Regions from separate parts of the Buttiauxella gaviniae genome, predicted to be linked through region 2. Evidence: predicted binding sites of a transcription regulator. Region 2 holds the regulator's gene; the other holds the start of a gene.
The links. The regulator PhoB, encoded in region 2, activates phosphate uptake and scavenging genes when phosphate is short. The targets are predictions, from matches to a motif close to CTGTCATAAAACTGNCNNAT.
Positions count from the first base shown of each region.

Region 1: the regulator PhoB is predicted to act here: its motif matches at 8,222-8,241, upstream of AB1E22_RS20825 (esterase-like activity of phytase family protein).

Region 1 is NZ_JBFMVT010000002.1:4,420,867-4,430,349, forward strand. Features, by position in the region: gene AB1E22_RS20790 (DUF1778 domain-containing protein) at 155-463, shown strand; gene AB1E22_RS20795 (GNAT family N-acetyltransferase) at 444-986, shown strand; gene AB1E22_RS20800 (Gfo/Idh/MocA family protein) at 1,060-2,175, opposite strand; gene AB1E22_RS20805 (sugar phosphate isomerase/epimerase family protein) at 2,172-3,236, opposite strand; gene AB1E22_RS20810 (Gfo/Idh/MocA family protein) at 3,236-4,324, opposite strand; gene AB1E22_RS20815 (MFS transporter) at 4,314-5,561, opposite strand; gene AB1E22_RS20820 (LacI family DNA-binding transcriptional regulator) at 5,748-6,719, shown strand; gene AB1E22_RS20825 (esterase-like activity of phytase family protein) at 6,840-8,177, opposite strand; gene AB1E22_RS20830 (methyl-accepting chemotaxis protein) at 8,325-9,483, shown strand, end outside.
Region 2 is NZ_JBFMVT010000002.1:2,870,334-2,879,816, reverse strand. Features, by position in the region: gene phoR (phosphate regulon sensor histidine kinase PhoR) at 1-848, opposite strand, end outside; gene phoB (phosphate response regulator transcription factor PhoB) at 871-1,560, opposite strand; gene sbcD (exonuclease subunit SbcD) at 1,748-2,965, shown strand; gene sbcC (exonuclease subunit SbcC) at 2,962-6,117, shown strand; gene mak (fructokinase) at 6,163-7,074, opposite strand; gene rdgC (recombination-associated protein RdgC) at 7,200-8,111, shown strand; gene ppnP (pyrimidine/purine nucleoside phosphorylase) at 8,248-8,541, opposite strand; gene AB1E22_RS13955 (AroM family protein) at 8,621-9,298, opposite strand.

The sequences.
Region 1 (9,483 bases), 1.6 Mb from region 2:
GTTAAATATGAAAGCGTAATGCACGCTAAGCGAAGATAAAATCACGGAGTTATAAAATGAAATCGCCCACTAACCGCATGAACTTAAATGGGTTTACAGGCACATTGTAGCAATCACGTAAGGAGGCGTGTGTTACTTAAATAGAGAGGTAAAAATGTCCAAAGTAGCGGTATTTCCTGATGACGTTCGACCCGTCAAAAATGCAAGGGTTGAGCTAAAAACCAGCGCTGAATTAAAAGATGTCCTTCGTGAAGCAGCTGCGGCTGCCGGTTTAGATTTGAGTGCGTTTATCTTAAATGCGGCTTTGGAACGAGCGGAAAGTGTGCTGGACAATCAGCGTCGCCGTCAGCTTTCAACACAAAGCTGGCAGCAAGTAAACCAACTTCTTTCTGAACCTGCTGCACCTACGCTGGCCCTACAAGCGTTAATGCGGAGAAAGAAAGATGGCCGACACACAAAATGATCAATTCGATGTAGATGTAATGGTTTGTGCCTACCAGGCGGATATAACCTACCCGGGTAATAAGCATTTTGATTGTGGAAATGCCGTCATTAACTCTTATGTGCGCAATTCTTTAAAAAAAAGCGTCAAAGATGGGAATTGCGCTGCTAAAGCGTTAATTGACATAAATACGGGCGAACTTCTGGGTGCCTGTACTTTTACGGGCTACTCGCTTGAAAAAGGGAAATTGACGGGGATTTTCTCAGGTTCGCTGCCCAATGAAGTCAGTGTCGTACGACTGATTATGTTAGGTGTAGCCACTAAAGAACAAAGTAAAGGCTACGGGCAAGACTTGCTTTTGGCGTTTTTTGAGCAAGTGAAGTTAATCCATGAGTCACTGCCTGTAAAAGGTGTGTATCTGGATGCAGATCCAAAGGCGATTAATTTTTATAGCCGCCTCGGATTTGTACAACTTAATGAGCCGCCGAACGCATTTGGCGCCGTTCCCATGTTTCTGGCTATCCAACATATACTTGCTGCTTAGTAAGAAACCCGTTTCGCAGCGGGTTTCTCTTCACGTCGTTGCTAATGATTTATCTGGTTAACAACCAAGACTCTCACCACTCCAGCCACTCGCCCCCACGGTTAGAACTCTCACGCACCGTTTCAATAAACTTCATTCCGGCAAGCCCCTCTGCAATCCCTGGGAGCCATGGCGCATCGCCGCCGCGAATCTTGATCGCCGCTTCGCGATAAATTTGCGCGAATCCTTCCAGATATCCTTCGGGGTGCCCGGCGGGCGTACGACACTGGTGGCGCACAGAATCATGGTTGTTGACGCCGTTACGCGTGACAGTGTAACTATTCCCATGGTGCGGATGGATTTCCAGTATCTCAGGCTGTTGCTGGCGGAAGCTGATAGTTGCCCTGCTGCCAACGATGCGCAGTCGCAGATCGTTTTCAAAACCCGGTGCCACCTGGCTTGCCCATAAACGCCCGCGAGCGCCGTTGGCATAGCGCATTTCGGCGTACACTTCGTCATCCAGCATACGCCCTGGTATGCGCGTCAGCAGTTCGCCCCGCACCTTTTCCGGCTCCATCCCGCTGACAAACGCCGCGAGTTGCCAGGCATGCGTGCCAATATCGCCAATCGCCCCCGCACCCGCCATGGCCGGATTTCCGCGCCAGCTCGCCTGTTTGTTGTCGGTCAATTCCAGCCGGTCGTTTAGCCAGTCCTGCAAATACTCCACTTCTATGGCGCGAATATCGCCGATTTCACTGTTGGCAATACGCGCCCGCGCCTCGCGCACCATCGGTAAGGCGCTGTAGTTATGGGTAAGAATAAAATGATGACCTGTCGCATCGATAACCTGCGCCAGCGCAAGGGCTTCAGCAAGGGTGACGCCAAGAGGTTTGTCGCAAATAACGTGCATGCCATTTTCCAGAAAGGCTCTGGCAATCGGCACGTGTAGGTGGTTTGGCGTAACAATGGCGACCACGTCAATGCCGTCGGGGCGCGCCGCCTCATGTAATGCCATCTCCTGCCAACTGGCATAGCAGCGGTCGGCTTCGATAAACAGCGCTTCTCCGCTGCGTTTTGCCACGTCCGGCGAGGAGGAAAACGCTCCCGCCACCAGTTCAAACTGGTCATCAAGCCGGGCGGCAATGCGATGCACGCCGCCGATAAATGAGCCCTCACCGCCGCCGACCATACCTAAACGCAATCGTTTCATGATGACTCCTCCAGGCCAAGCATGCAACGCACCGCCGATCTTTCGCTGTCGCGCAGGGCGAAGTCGTCAAAGGCATAATCGGCAACCGGAATTATATGGCTGGCGATAAATTCCGCCCCTTCGCGCGCGCCCGTATCGCCTGCTTTCAGGCAACATTCCCATTCAAGCGTAGCCCATCCGCCGTAGCCGTATTGCGCCAGTTTGCTGAAGATGGCCTTGAAGTTGATCTGCCCGTCGCCCAGCGAACGAAAGCGCCCCGGACGCTCGATCCACGGCTGGTAACCGGCATAAACGCCGCTTTTGGCCGATGTCTGAAATTCGGCATCTTTAACGTGGAAGGCTTTAATACGCGAGTGGTAATGGTCAATAAAACCGAGGTAATCCATATGCTGGAGCAGCATATGGCTTGGATCGTAGAGAATATTACAGCACGGATGGTTATCAACCAGGGCGAGAAAACGCTCGAAAGTGACGCCATCATGTAAATCTTCACCCGGATGTAGCTCAAAACAGACATCCACACCCGCTTCATCAAAGCTATCAAGGATCGGCAGCCAACGGGCAGCCAGCTCGCGAAAAGCCTCGTCGATTAATTGCTCGTTACGCGGAGGCCACGGGTAAAAATAGGGCCACGCCAGCGCGCCTGAAAATGTCGCGTGGGCATTAAGCCCTAAATTTTGCGAAGCCCGCGCCGCCTGTTTCAGGCTATTCACCGCCCATTGCTGGCGAGCGGCGGAATCGTGGGCTAATTCTGGCGGGGCAAAACCTGAAAATGCCGCTTCATAGGCGGGATGCACCGCCACCAGTTGCCCTTGCAGGTGGGTGGAAAGCTCGCTGATTTCCAGGCCAACATTCCCCAGTACCGCGCGAATTTCAGCGCAGTATTCCTGGCTTTGCGCAGCCTTAGCGAGATCGAAAATATGCGGTAAATGGGTCGGGAGTTGCACCGCTTTATAACCTAAACCCGCAGCCCAGGCCGCTAACGTATCCAGGGCGTTAAAGGGCGGTTTGTCCGAAATAAATTGCGAAAGAAACAGGGAGGGCCCTTTCAGGGTTTTCATTACAACATCTCCTTAATCAATACCGTGCGCTGTTCACGAACGGCACGGTCTGCCGCCAGCACCACCGCCAGGCTATCAATGGCCTGCTGTTGATGCTGAGCTAAATCGTTATCATCAAAAATGGCGCGAGCAAAAAACTGCTGTTCAAGCTGGCACAGGGCAAAATGATCGGGTTCATCGCGGGCAGAGATCCACTCATCCTGATGGATATACTCCCCCTGCGCGTTGAGCTCTGCATGGTGAATGCGCAGTGATTCGGTGCGTGTATGGGCTTCAACGTTAGCCGACTGCCCTTCGCCGCCCGCCTCACGCGCCACAATCGACACCGCACCTTTTGGGCCAATCACATCTTTAATAAAGAAAGCGGTCTGGCTCATCATTGGCCCCCAGCCCGCTTCGTACCAGCCTACGGAACCATCGGCAAAACGGACCTGGAGCTGCCCATAGTTGAACTGCTCCAGGGCAATTTCCTCCGTTAAGCGCACACCGATGGCGCTCACAGATTGCGGGCTGGATTGTGTCATCTGGCACATCACATCGAGATAATGCACGCCGCAATCCACGATGGGCGAAAGCGACTGCATCAGCATTTTGTGCGTCTGCCAGGCGCTCCCACTGCTTTGCTGGTTGAGGTTCATGCGCATCACTAGCGGTTTACCCAGCCCGTGCGATAGCTCAATAAACTGCTGCCAGGCCGGGTGATGGCGCAATATGTACCCCACCACCAGTTTTTTGCCCGCCAGCCGCGCCGTCGCAACAACGCGTTTGGCCCCGCTCACCGTGGTGGCGAGCGGTTTTTCAAGGAACACATGGCAGCCCGCAGCGAGGGCAATTAAGGCCAGCGCTTCGTGGCTGTCCGGCCAGGTGGCAATACACACGGCGTCTGCCTGGGTCTGTTTAAGGGCGTCGTGTAAATCATCAAATAGCGGAATATCCGCCGCGAGGTGCGCTTTCAGGTGAGTTTTAGACTCTCCACGGGCGACCAGCCCGCAGAGTGTAAAGTCGTCTAAATGCTGGTATGCAAGGCTGTGGGCGGCTCCCATATTCCCGCAGCCCACAACCAGCACGCGCAGCGGCCTATTTGCCATGCTGCTCACCCTCTTTGTAGTTGAAGGTGAAGAAGAACAGCGCCGCAATAATCACCGCCGCAATTGCCGGCATCCACCAGAATTGTTGCCATTGCAGCAAACCTTCGGCACCCTGCGCGGTGACAGAGCGGTTAAATACCGCGCCGCTGATCTGCGAACCAATCAGCATCCCCAAACCGTAGGTAAAGAGCACCAGCAGGCTTTGCGCTTGCCCTTTCACTTTGTTCCCCGCCACTTTGTCGGTGTAGATAAACCCGATGACGAAGAAGAAGTCGTAGCAAACCCCGTGCAAAATAATACCGATGTAGATCATCCAGCGCGTCTCTTCGGTTATGCCAAGCGCGAACATGGCATAGCGCAGGAACCACGAGAGCATCCCAATCAGCAGCATCATTTTGATGCCCAGACGGCGGAAGAAGAACGGAATCAACAGCATAAACAGCAGCTCAGACATCTGCCCCAACGCCATCACTCCGCTGACGTTTTCAAAGCCCACCGCCGAGATAAACGGCGCGGCGTAGGCGTAATACGCCGCCAGCGGGATGGAGATCAAGGTGGCGCAGATGATGAACACCATAAAGTGGCGTTGCTTCAGGAGCGCGAAGGCATCGGCGCACAGCAGGTCACGCATCGAAAGCGGTTTGCCGCGATCCGGTGCGGGGGTGTTTGGCAGCGTAAAACTGTAAATCCCCAGCACTACCGAGGCGACAGCCGCCAGGGTGAAGATGCCGGTACTATCTGAAAGGCCGCTGGTGCCGACAATCAGCCCCGCAACAATCCAGCCGATGGTGCCGAACGCCCGCACAATCGGGAACCCTTTTTCACTGTTTGCCAGGCTATGGAATGCCACGTTATTACTTAACGCGATAGTCGGCATATAGCAGAGCATGTAGGCGAACACCACCCACAGCAGGCCGCTCTGCCCGCCCTCAAACATACTCGGCAGCCACCATAACAACGCCGCCCCCACCAGATGCAGCACGCCGAGGACTTTTTGCGACGCAAAGAAGCGGTCCACCAGCATCCCGAGGACAAACGGCGATAAAATCGAAGCGATTGGCCCGGTGGAATACGCATCACCAATCAGCGCACTCAGGCCATATTTGCCCATCACCACGCCCAGCGTGACATACCAGGCCCCCCAGACGAAAAACTCGAGAAACATCATCAACGACAGGCGTGGAATTACCCATTTATGGGTTGCCACTTGTGCCCCAACGGCCGAATGAGAAGACATAAAATCCTCCACTACAGAGTATTGATTAAGGGTAAGAGAGTTATTTTTGTAATCGATTACATTAACACTTCATTAAAAATGTAATCGATTTCAGCGGGGTTACCATCATGCTGATGAATTATTTGGTAGTATCAATTCAGATCTGGAATGGGGCTCACAAATTAACCGATCGTACAAAGGATCAACATGTCGATAGATAAAGTGGCGCGCACTGCAGGGGTTTCTACCGCGACCGTTTCCCGGGTACTGAACGGTAACCCTGCCGTGAAACCGGATACGCGCGACAAAGTTCTGGCGGCGATCAAGGCATGTGAATACCAACCTAATCTGCTGGCACGCCAGTTACGAACATCGCGCAGCCGGATGTTGCTGGTGCTGGTGTCAAATATTACCAACCCCTTCTGCGCCCGCGTGGTGCGAGGTATTGAAGAAGAGGCAGAAAAACACGGCTACCACATTTTGCTGTGTAATTCTGAGTCGCGCCTGACGCGTGAATCGGCCTATTTACGCCTGCTGAGCGGCAAAGTGGTCGACGGCGTGATCACCATGGACGCCATCAGTTGCTTACCGGGTTTGACCACGCTGATAGGCGACTCGCCCTGGGTGCAATGCGGTGAAGGCGACCCTGGTTATCGCGCCTCATCGGTCACCATCGATAACTTTAAAGCGGCGGCGGCAGCGGTCGATCACCTCGCGACATGCGGCTACAAGCGCATTGCCTTGATCAACGGGGATTTACGCTACCTCTATTCCCAGCAGCGTGAGGCAGGTTATCGCGCTGCCTGCGGCAAAAACTGGCAAGCGGTGGTCTATGCCGATAGCCTGGAATATCAGGCCGGTGTGCAGGCGATGGCTGAACTGTTCACCCTGCCCGAACCGCCGGATGCGGTATTCGCTATTTCCGACGCGCTGGCCGGGGGCGCGATGCATTACGCCCATGAGCAAGGCTTGCGTGTTCCTGAGGATGTCGCGGTGATGGGGTTTGACGGCGTGCCGTTTGGTTCCGTAACCTTCCCGCCGCTTACAACTATTGAGCAGCCGATGCATCAACTCGGCGTGCGTAGCGTGCAGTTGCTGCTGGAGCGCATTGATAACCCGGAAGTTGAAACGGTGAATGAGATTCTGGACTGGAAGCTGGTGGTGCGGGGCTCGGTGTGATTTTGGTTTTTATGGTAAGCAAAGGTCGGGTGGCGCATTCGCTTACCCGACCTACAATTTCGGTGTTCTAAGGTGGATAAGCGCAGCGCCATCCACCCATTAACACGGGATAAAACCGTGTTACTTCAACGCCTCCGGCAACTTAATCACCCAAAGCTCATTTTGTGACTCGGGTTTTTCCAGCGGTTTAAGCGCAATTTTCGTTGCCACTTCTTTGCCGTCGCGCAGCAAATGCCCTTTGCCATCCACTTCATAATCATCCGGGTTTTCCAGCACCGCTTGCAGGCCAAAATCGTTGTCGTTGATTACCGCGATGGTTTGGTTATCAATCAGCGTCATCCCTTCGGCTTTCTCTTGCTGCCAGCCCAGTTTGCGCAGATCTACCACCTCTTTTTTCTCGGCCAGTTTGATCCCGCGCGCGTTTAGTTGCCCAGCGTCGTCAAATTCCGGGGCTTTTTCTTTATCGAAGGCCGTCAGGTCGCTCGCCTGGCTTAAATCCACGACATAGACCAGGTTGCGCATTACTTTGTTTTTATCGCCGCCCTGCTCAATCAACAACAGGCGGTTGTTATCCAGCGCCACAATGTCGCCAATTTTGGCGTCTTTGGCTTTCTTGTAGACATCGACATCAATCGGATAGCCGTACATTTCCGTTTTGCCGGTTTCAGGGTTAAAACTCACCAGACGGGTGAACTGCGCCGTGTTTTTGCTTTTTCCGTCAATATCCAGAGTGCTTTGTACCGCAGCCATAATGCGCCCGTCCGGCATGCGCGTAATACCTTCGAAGCCACGGTTGGCCTGACGCCATTTGATGATATTGGGTAAACCACCCGCCACGCCCTGCTCGCCTTGTTCTGCCTGCGGGCCGTATTTTTTGAGGATTTTACCGTTGCCGTCGATGTTGATAATAAACGGGCCATATTCGTCACACAGCCAGTAACCCCCTTTCCCATCTGGCGTGATGCCTTCGGTATCCAGCCCGCGTTTATCACTCGACAATTGCTGCAACGTATCGCTTAAAGCGATTTCATTGGTTGCGCCAATCAAGCCTTCCGGCAGCGGCAAACCGCTGATGGGCCCGTTTTCGTCATGCAGCGCATGGGCGTCCGTCGCTTCCGCTTTGCCACCGGCAACGCGGATAGTCATCAACAGCGGGGTGTATTTCGGGTTAGCAAAAATCTTCGACTCTTTTTTGCCAGATTTTGGAGAATCTGCATTGGGGCCGCGATCCGTCACCGTGGCAAAGACTAACGCCTCGCCGTCTTTGCGAATAAATTGCAGGCCGGAGCCTACGCCAACCGGCAATCCATTCGGGAAATTCGTCGCGTAGGTGCCTTTGTATTCCACATTATCCCCCTGCGGAAAGGTGACAACGTAACGATCAACTTGCGGCTGTGCCGCATGACTTGCCAGAGGGAATAAAGCGGTCAACAACAGCGCAAAAGGTTTTAATTTCATGATGTTCGCATCCTTGGTTTTGATGGAGGATTTATAGAGCAGCGATATGACAGAAATATGACGCTAAATTTCTCACCCGGCATGCCGATAACCCCACCAGCACTGGCTGAAACGAGTCAGGATATTTCGTAAATATAAGGGAATTGCATGACAGTAAGGCGTTTTTCGATTTTAGTTTTCAGCACGTTACTGCTGATCTTCTTAGCCAGTACCGCCTCTAACATCTGGGCGTTAACCCGCAGTAATCAGTCTCTGGACAACGTAAACCGGGAAATTCGTGTGGTGCTTTCGGTTATCGATCCGATTAACCATAGCCGCACACTGCGCGTTCGTGCCATGGAAGCGTTAGAAGAGCGTGAACAGGGTTCCAACGATCAAGGGCAACTGGCATTAAACGGCGCTCAGCAGGTGCTGGATAAGGCCAACACCGCTTTCCGGGCTTATCTTGACGCCCCGAAGCAGCCGGGTGAACAAGTGTTAAGCGATGCGTATCAAAGCAGTTTTGTGAATTATCGCGAGCAGGGTTTGCAGCCGTTGTTGGATGCGGTGAAAGCCAACGACGTTGCTCGGGCGCGAGCGCTGGTAACCACCACGCTGCCGCAACTGGATAAACAGTTTGAAGTGGCGCTGGATAAGCTGCTGACCTTCCGCGAACATTACGCCCAGCAGTTGAACAAAGACGCACAATCCGGTTTCAGCCAGAGTCTTTTCAGCATCGCCATTTTTGCGCTGATATTTATCGTGATTCTGGGCGCTGTTTTCATGCTGCTGAAAAACCGCGTGTTAACCGAGTTGGATAAAGCCAAAACGCATTGCACCGAAATCGCCAACGGCCTGCTGCATACGCCGATTGTCGCGAAAGCCAATGACGAAATTGGCGCGATGATGCGTGAGCTTGAACAGATGCGCGTTTCTCTGGCGAGCATTATTGGCCAGGTGCGCGAATCAAGCCAAACGGTGGCATATGCGTCTGAAGAGATTGCCGCCGGTAATACGGATTTGTCTGCCCGCACTGAGGAACAAGCATCGTCCCTGGGCGAAACGGCGGCCAGCATGGAACAGCTTACCGTCACGGTGAAACTTACGTCGGACAACTCCCGTCAGGCGAACAAGCTCGCCAGCGGGATGTTAGTTGCGGCAAATGACGGGAATGAGATTGTCAGCGAAGTGATTGATTCGATGCGTAATATCGAATCCAGCTCCAGCAAAATCGACAATATTATTAGCATCATTGAGGATATTGCTTTCCAGACCAATATTCTGGCGCTGAACGCCGCAGTGGAAGCCGCGCGCGCCGGGGAGCAAG
Region 2 (9,483 bases):
ATCAAAGGCACATCAATCTTTTCATTGAGCACCATCGCCGGAGCCGCTTCAATTTTGGATAACGTCAGAAGCTGCTTAACCAGCCCTTCCATGCGCGAAGTTTGTTCGCGCATTGTGCCGAGCGCTTTTTCCCGCAGCGGCCCTTCCAGCGCCTGGTCCTGCATCATCTCAAGATAGCCTTGCAACACGGTCAACGGCGTTCGCAGCTCATGGCTGACGTTGGCGAAAAAGTTGCGCCGCGCACCTTCAAGCTGGTGCATTTGAGTGACATCCCGCGCCACCAGCAGCCACTGTTCGTCACTGTAAGGCATCACGCGAAATTCCAGATGGCGACCATTGTTAAGCACCAGCGTTAGCGGGCGGGCAAAATCTTTTTGGGACAGATAACGGGTGAATTCCGGGTAACGCAATAAGTTAAGAATGTTTTGCCCGTTATCGTCCGGCCAACGCAAACCCAGGAGTTGCTGAGCGAGCCCGTTACACCAGAAGATTGTCCCTTCTTCAGTGGTCAGCACCACCGCATCGGGCAGCGATTCCGCACCGCTACGAAAGCGTTTGATAAGACTTCCCAGCTCTTTACGGCGTTTTTTATTACGCAACTGCATCTGATGCAGGCCGTAGAGCAGTGGATCCCAACTCCCCCGCCCCGGCGGCGGCGTCATACTGCGATCCACCCACAACCACCACGACAAACGCAGCAAATTCCAGAAATGCCAGACCAGCAGCCCGGTGACAGACAGTAATAAAAACCAGGGTAAATGGCCAAAGATGAGGCCTAAAATGGCGGCGGGAATGCAACAGAGCACCAGCTCCAGCACCAGCCTTTTCCATGACAACCGTTCCAGCACGCGTCACTCTCCTGAGAAAGAATTAAAAACGGGTTGAGAACCGATAGCCCGTACCGCGTACTGTTTGTACCATTCTGTCATGTTCACTGTGTTCGAGCGCTTTGCGTAACCGCCGAATATGGACGTCCACCGTTCGGTCTTCGACATAAACATTGGTGCCCCAGACGTGATTAAGCAACTGTTCACGGCTGTACACCCGCTCCGGATGCGTCATAAAGAAGTGTAATAACTTAAATTCCGTTGGCCCCATATCTAATGGGTTTTCACCCGCCATCACACGGTGTGATGAGGGATCAAGACTTAACCCGTGCATCTCAATGACTTCTTCAACCGCCATCGGCGAAATACGGCGCATCACAGCTTTGATGCGGGCCACCAGCTCCTTCGGAGAAAACGGTTTGGTAATATAGTCATCCGCACCGACTTCAAGGCCGCGCACGCGATCTTCTTCTTCGCCACGCGCCGTCAGCATCATCACCGGTATTTCACGCGTCAGGGCTTCACGCTTGAGGTGTTTGATAAACTGAATCCCGGAGCCGCCGGGCAACATCCAGTCCAGCAAGATCAGATCGGGGAAAGGTTCGATAAGGAGATTCACTGCACTGTCATAATCTTCCGCTTCTACGGGCTGAAAACCGTTTTGCTCAAGCACAAAGCTCACCATTTCACGGATTGGAGCTTCATCTTCTACGACTAATATACGCTTCGCCATGATTCGCCTTGCTCAAGGAATAATTATTGTTGTTTCAATGCCGCGCCATTATGCGTCAGATTTATGACAGATTTATGAAAAACATGACCGCTCAATGACTCATCACCTTGAATTATGACAACCATAAGTGCCCTTCGTGATGCCAGGCCTTATAATCCCCGCAGGTTTTTTCTGGCATGGGATAGATATGCGCATCATTCACACATCGGACTGGCATCTTGGTCAAAATTTTTATACCAAAAGCCGCGGGCCGGAGCACCAGGCTTTTCTTGAATGGCTACTGAACGCGGCCGTCGAACATCATGTGGATGCCATAATTGTTGCTGGCGATATCTTTGATACCGGATCGCCGCCAAGCTATGCCCGTGAACTGTACAACCGCTTTGTGGTGCTGCTTCAGGCGACCGGCTGCTCTCTGGTGGTTCTGGCAGGGAACCATGATTCCGTTGCCACGCTGAATGAATCCCGCGAACTGATGGCGTGCCTGAATACCTACGTTATCGCCAGCGCGCGCCATGATGCCAGCCAGCAGGCGATCATCCTTAATACGAAAGCCGGCCAGCCTGGCGCGATACTCTGCCCCATCCCTTTTTTGCGACCACGCGATATTCAGAGCAGCCAGGCGGGTTTGTCCGGCCATGAAAAACAGCGTTCATTAATGGAAGCCATTAGCGAACATTATCAGCAGTGTTACAGCGCAGCCTGCGAATTACGCGCTGATACGAAGCTGCCGATTATCGCCACCGGGCATTTAACCACCGTCGGCGTGACCAAAAGTGATGCGGTTCGCGACATTTATATCGGCACGCTTGATGCTTTCCCGGCGCAGCATTTCCCGCAGGCGGATTACATCGCGTTGGGCCATATTCATCGGGCGCAACTCATTGGCGGTACCGAACATATCCGTTACAGCGGCTCGCCGATTCCTTTAAGTTTTGATGAAACCGGCAAGGCCAAAAGCGTATATCTGGTTGAGTTTGCCGAAGGTAAACTTCATGACGTTATGCCGCTCACGGTTCCTGTCAGCCAGCCTTTAGCGGTTATCAAAGGTTCGCTCAGTGAAATAGAACAGCAGCTTGCACAGTGGTGCGATGCTCCCGCAGAACCCAAAGTATGGCTGGATATTGAAATCGCCACCGATGAATATCTGCATGATATGCAACGCCATATTCAGCAACTCACCGAAACACTGCCCGTCGAAGTCGTTTTGCTGCGCCGAAGCCGTGAACAGCGCGAGCGCGTTATTGCTCAGCAGCATAAAGAAACATTGAGTGAACTGACGGTTGAAGAGGTTTTTGAACGCCGCCTGAGTCAGGAAGAAACTACCGAAGAACGCGCCCACCGTTTGCGCACCCTGTTTGCTCAAACGGTGGCGAGCCTGCATGACGCGGAGGAACAGGCATGAAAATCCTTAGCCTGCGCTTAAAAAACCTGAACTCCCTGAAAGGGGAATGGAAAATAGATTTCACCAGCGAACCTTTCGCCAGCAACGGTTTGTTTGCCATTACCGGCCCCACCGGTGCGGGGAAAACCACACTGCTGGATGCGATTTGCCTCGCGCTTTATCACAAAACCCCACGGCTCAATACCGTCTCTCAGTCGCAAAATGACCTGATGACGCGTGACACCGCCGAATGCCTGGCGGAAGTCGAGTTTGAAGTCAAAGGCGTGGCATACCGTGCTTTCTGGAGCCAGAACCGCGCGCGCAACGCGGTAAATGGCAATCTGCAGGCCCCGCGCGTAGAGCTGGCAGAAGTGGCGAACGGAAAAATCATTGCCGATAAAGTTAAAGACAAACTGGATGTCACCGCCAAACTGACCGGCCTGGATTACGATCGTTTTACCCGCTCAATGATGCTATCCCAGGGGCAATTCGCCGCGTTCTTAAACGCCGATGCCAATGACCGGGCGTCACTGCTTGAGGAGCTTACCGGAACTGAAATTTACGGCACGGTCTCTGCGGCAGTATTCGAAAATCATAAAAATATGCGTTGCCAGCTTGAGAACCTTCAGGCGCAGGCCGCAGGGGTCGTGCTGTTAAGCGAAGAGCAGCGCCAGCAACTCTCAGAGAGTTTGCAAGCACTGACTACAGCAGAAAAAGCCGTGCTTGCAGAACAGGTTACGCTCCAGCAACAGCAGCAGTGGCTAACCCAACTTAACCAACTCACCCAAAGCCACATGCAGGCTGAGCTCGCGCTGAAAACTGCCGCCCAGGCGATTGAAGAAGCAGCGCCGCAGTTGGCTAAACTCCAGCGTGCACAACCGGCAGAAAAATTGCGCCCTGACTGGCAGCGGCTGCAGGAACTTCAAACTACGCTGCAAAAAACGCATGCTCAAACCGAAGAAGTGAATACTCGCTTACATCAGGCAACGGTGCGCCGCCAGCAGACGCGCATTGCAGCAGTAAATCAGACGGCAAAACTGGCACAAGAAAACACGCAGTTGCAAGAATGGCTAAAAACACATGACCGTTATCGCCAGTGGGGTGCAGAACTCGCAGGCTGGCGCATGGCGTTCAACCAGCAACAGCGCGATGCCGCTCAGCTACAAACCTTGCAGCGCGATATTGAATCCAGCCAGAAAAAGTTGGAACGACTGCCCGCGCCCGCTTTGTCACTTAACGCTGAAGAAGTGAGTGCTCATTTACAGGCGATGGTGACCGCACGTCCTCATCGGCAGCAGCTTGCGACGTTACAGCCGCAGCTCTCTTCGCTTCTCAAGCGAAAAAATCAGCAACAACAAGAAATTGCAACGCTTGATAAGCTGATTACCGAAGGCGATGCGGAGCTGGCGCTAAAACGGCAGCAATATAAAGAACGCCGACAGCATGAAAGCGACCTGGAAAAAGTGTGTGAGCTGGAATTGCGGATTGTCAGCCTTGAAGCAGAACGCGCCCATTTGCAGCTCGATCAACCCTGTCCGCTGTGCGGCTCCACGCAGCATCCGGCGGTGGCGGATTATCAGGCCATTGTGCCGGGAGAGAACCAGCAGCGGCATGCAGCATTAAAACGTGAAGTGGCGAGCCTTGCGGAGACGGGCTTTGCGATGAAAGGTCAGCTTGATACCCAGCGTAAGCAGCGCGAAAACCTGATTTCCGCAATCACTGCCCTGGACGAAGAAGAAACCGCGCTGCGTTTACGCTGGCAACAACTGTGTGCCCACCTGCAACTGGCGCTGGCACCAGAGGATGATCTCCAGCAGTGGCTGGAAAACGAAGAGCAGCGCGAACAGGCGTTGCATCAACTCAGCCAGCGCATCGTGCTGGAAGAGCAGCTTTCTCAGACGCGGCTGCAGTATGAAAAACTTGCTGCCGAGGTCACCGGGCAACGCGATACGCTGAACGCATCGCTGACAAATATGGGTTTGCAACACCCCGCTTCCGGCGAGGAAACGAGCTGGATCGCAGAACGTCAGCAGGAATCTCAGAGCTGGCAGCAACGCAGTGAGCAGCTTCCGCGTTTGCAGCAGCAGTTAGCTACGCTGGAAAATGTGCTCAACGCCCTGGTCGACGATGGCACCACCCCTGCAGCATTATCGGAAAGCGAGCAGGTTTCTGCGCTACAAACCTGGCACCAGCTTCACAGCGATTGTATTGCTCTGGAAAGCCAGTGGCAGACGCTGCAACAGCAGAGCCAGCAGGAAGAGGCACGTGCAACCCAGGCGCATGAACATTTCCTCAGAGCGCTGGCCGAAAGCCCGTTTGAAAACATAGAAACTTTCCAGGCAGCTTTGCTGGATGAGGGCGAACGCCAACAGCTTGAGCAGAAAAAACAAAAACTTGAGCAACAGCATCAGCAACAAACGGTTCTCTGCCAGCAGGCGGAAAAAGCGCTGATCGAGCATCACGTGGCTCGTCCAGAATCGCTGGCGAGTGATGCTGAATTAGATGCTCTGCAGCAGCAGCTCGCACGCTGCAATCAGCAACTGCGCGAGAACACGACTCAGCAAGGGCAAATCCAACAGCAGCTTCAACATGATGCGGAAAACCGCCAGCGCCAACAAGGACTCATGCTGGCAATCGTTGAGTGCCAGCAACAGGTGGAAGACTGGGGCTATCTCAACGCCCTAATTGGCTCGAAAGAAGGCGATAAATTCCGGAAATTTGCCCAGGGGCTGACGCTCGATAATCTGGTGTGGCTGGCGAACAACCAGCTTAATCGCTTACACGGGCGCTATTTATTGCAACGCAAAGATAGCGAGGCTTTAGAGCTGCAAGTGGTGGATACGTGGCAGGCCGACGCGGTCCGTGACACGCGCACACTTTCCGGCGGCGAAAGTTTCCTGGTGAGCCTGGCGCTGGCGCTGGCGCTGTCCGACCTGGTGAGCCATAAAACGCGTATTGATTCGCTATTCCTGGATGAGGGCTTTGGCACGCTGGATGCCGAAACGCTGGATACGGCGCTGGATGCGCTCGACACGCTTAATGCCAGCGGCAAAACCATCGGCGTGATAAGCCACGTTGAGGCGATGAAAGAGCGTATTCCGGTTCAGATTAAGGTGAAGAAGATCAATGGATTGGGCGTAAGCCGATTAGAGAAGGAGTTTGCGGTCGAGTAGTACGACCCGCGCCCCAAAGGGGCGAGGGTTTTGGTGACAGGAAAATTATTTCTCCAGCGGCCACAGCCATGCAGCCCCGCGTACGCCGCTGGAATCACCGTGCACCGCTTTACGGATAGGCGTTTCGCATTCTCCGCCAAACACCCACGGTTTCACCAGTTGCGGCACCGTTTTGTACAAACGCTCGTTGTTGCTCATACCGCCACCCAGCACGATCACATCGGGATCAAGAATATTGACGATATGGGCCAACGATTTTGCCAGACGCATTTCATAGCGATTGATAGCCAGTTCCGCTACAGCATCACCCTGCTCAACCAAATTCATGATTTCATTGCCTTTAAGCGGGTTACCACTTAGACGATGGTAATCCGTGGCAAAGCCAGTGCCGGAAATAAAGGTTTCGATACAGCCTTGCTTGCCGCAGTAGCACGGCACTTCTTCACGAAATTGCAGCTCTGAGTCATCCATCCAGGGTAATGGGTTATGCCCCCACTCGCCCGCCGTGCCATTACCGCCAATCAGGCTGCGCCCGTTAATGGCAATACCCGATCCACACCCCGTGCCGATAATCACCGCAAAGACTATTCCCGCGCCTGCCGCTGCGCCATCAATGGCTTCTGAAACGGCCAGGCAATTGGCATCGTTTGCCAGCCGGACTTCACGCTGTAACGCGTCGCACAGATCTTTATCGAAAGGTTGCCCATTAAGCCAGGTCGAGTTGGCATTTTTTACCACGCGGGTATAAGGCGAAATCGAACCAGGAATACCAATGCCGACCGTGCCTTTTTCACCCGTGGCTTCTTCTGCCAGACGCACCAGCTCCACAATCGTGCCGATAGTTTGCTGATAATCATTTTTTGGTGTCGGCAGACGGTGGCGGAAAAGTTGTTTGCCATCGTTCGCCAGAGCGATCACTTCTGTTTTTGTTCCACCTAAGTCGATACCAATGCGCACAGCGATGCCCTCATTTAATTAACATTATCAATAGAATAGAAGTGAAGCCCCGTAAAGGCAATGAAACCCAGCGGCTGATTCGCTATCATGCCCGCTGCGTTTAACTGACAGTCCGGGAAATAATCATGCTGTGGTTCAAAAATTTAATGGTTTACCGTTTAAGCCGTGACATCACGCTTTCAGCGGATGACATGGAAAAACAGTTGGCCGCGTTCACGTTCACCCCATGCGGCAGCCAGGATATGGCCAAGACCGGCTGGGTGTCGCCAATGGGCTCGCACAGCGATGCATTAACCCATGTTGCCAACGGGCAGATTGTGATTTGCGCCCGTAAAGAAGAAAAAATTCTCCCGGCTCCGGTGATTAAACAAGAACTCGAAGCGAAGATCAGCCGCCTCGAAGCCGAACAGGCTCGTAAGCTGAAAAAGACTGAGAAAGATTCTCTGAAAGATGAAGTGCTGCACTCTTTGTTGCCGCGTGCATTCAGCCGTTTCAATCAAACAATGATGTGGATCGACACCGTAAATGGTTTGATCATGGTGGACTGCGCGAGCGCTAAAAAAGCGGAAGATACCCTGGCATTGCTGCGTAAAAGCCTCGGTTCATTGCCGGTTGTCCCGTTAGCGCTGGAAAATCCGATTGAGCTGACGCTGACCGAATGGGTTCGCTCCGGCGATGTGCCTGCGGGCTTTGCCTTGATGGATGAAGCTGAACTGAAAGCCATTCTTGAAGGCGGCGGCGTGATTCGCTGTAAGCAACAGGATCTGGTGTGTGACGAAATCGCAGCCCATATCGAAGCCGATAAAGTGGTGACGAAACTGGCTCTCGATTGGCAAGAACGCATTCAGTTTTTGGTTGCCGATGATGGCTCGATTAAGCGCCTGAAGTTTGCCGACACGCTGCGTGAGCAGAATGATGATATTGACCGCGAAGATTTCGGTGGGCGTTTTGATGCCGATTTTATTCTGATGACCGGCGAGTTAGCGGCGTTGATTAAGAATCTGGTTGAAGCGTTAGGCGGCGAAGCACAGCGCTAAGTTTTATGTCGGGTGGCGCATTCGCTTACCCGACCTACAAATTCGGTATTGTAGGGTGGATAAGCGAATGCGCCACCCGACCTACAAATTCGGTATTGTAGGGTGGATAAGCGAACGCGCCATCCACCATAATCATTTATTTATCAGCTAAATAACGACAGAGATATGATGTCGGCTCGGCTACCTGTAAATGGAACTCACTGTGCCCTGGAACATGGAACACGGTGCCCGCTGCATAAGTTTTCCACTCAGTTTCACCCGGCAGCAGAACGTGCAATGCCCCGCTAATCACGGTCATTTCTTCTGGCTGGGCTGTGCCAAACGTGTATTCACCTTCGACCATTACCCCAACACTTGCGCGGCCAGTGCTGCTGCTCGTAAACCCAATAGATTTCACTTTACCGGAAAAGTACTCATTACTTTGAAGCATGACCAGGCCCTTTTAAAATAGTTGAAAAAACAATATAGAGGGGAACTCGAGAGCCTGTCACGCAAATTATTGCCCGGTGTTAAGTGAGCAATTCTGACGCCAGGCGCGCAATCAGAACGTTCGATAACAATACCGGGATATCTAATGTTTTTTGCAATAAATCGCGGTGTTTTTGGTGGAACCCCAGGCAGTCGAGAACTAACACATCTGCGCCGTCAGCAACCAGTTTTTTCCCTGCATCGATTAAATCCTGCTCGGTTCCATGAACCGGATTCGCCAGTTCATACAACGGTTCGCTTTGTAGCATCTGCCATTTTTTATGTTGGAATTTCATCATTTCAGGAACGGGAAGAATGATGCCGACCTGATGCCCATCCACAATCGAGGCCACCAGCGGCGGAATAATACGTTCGGGTTCCAGCAAAATGCCTTTTCGCGCCGTCAGCGTGGAGAAGCTGTGGGTGCTCATCAGCAAAATGACATCAAACCCCTGGTTATCGAGAAGCTCAATCGTCGCCTGCAACGCACGCTCGACTTTCTCTTTGCCCACGTAAGCCAAAGCATCGCCAGATAAAAGTGTCAGAAGCGGCTCTTCGCCAGGTGATGGGGCATATTCCGCCATCACTTCGTCATACGAAAGGTTACCCAATAAACTGAGTAGTTTGATTTGTTCTACAGAAATGTGGTCCGTGAGTAGCGGCAGTATTTCACTGACCGGAACGACGCCGATAGTAATTATTGCCAATGTTTGCTTCATGTTTCGTTCCGCCTTTGTCCCATATCAGCCCTTCATTGCTGCGCTGGTACCTTTCCTCTCGAAGGATACTCTGCTGAAGGTCGCTCAATAATTAACCACAAAGCGTAGCAGCATAATTGCAGAGTATCTGCCGGAATATTAAACGAAACGTCAATCACAACGATACAACATCATGATAATTAATA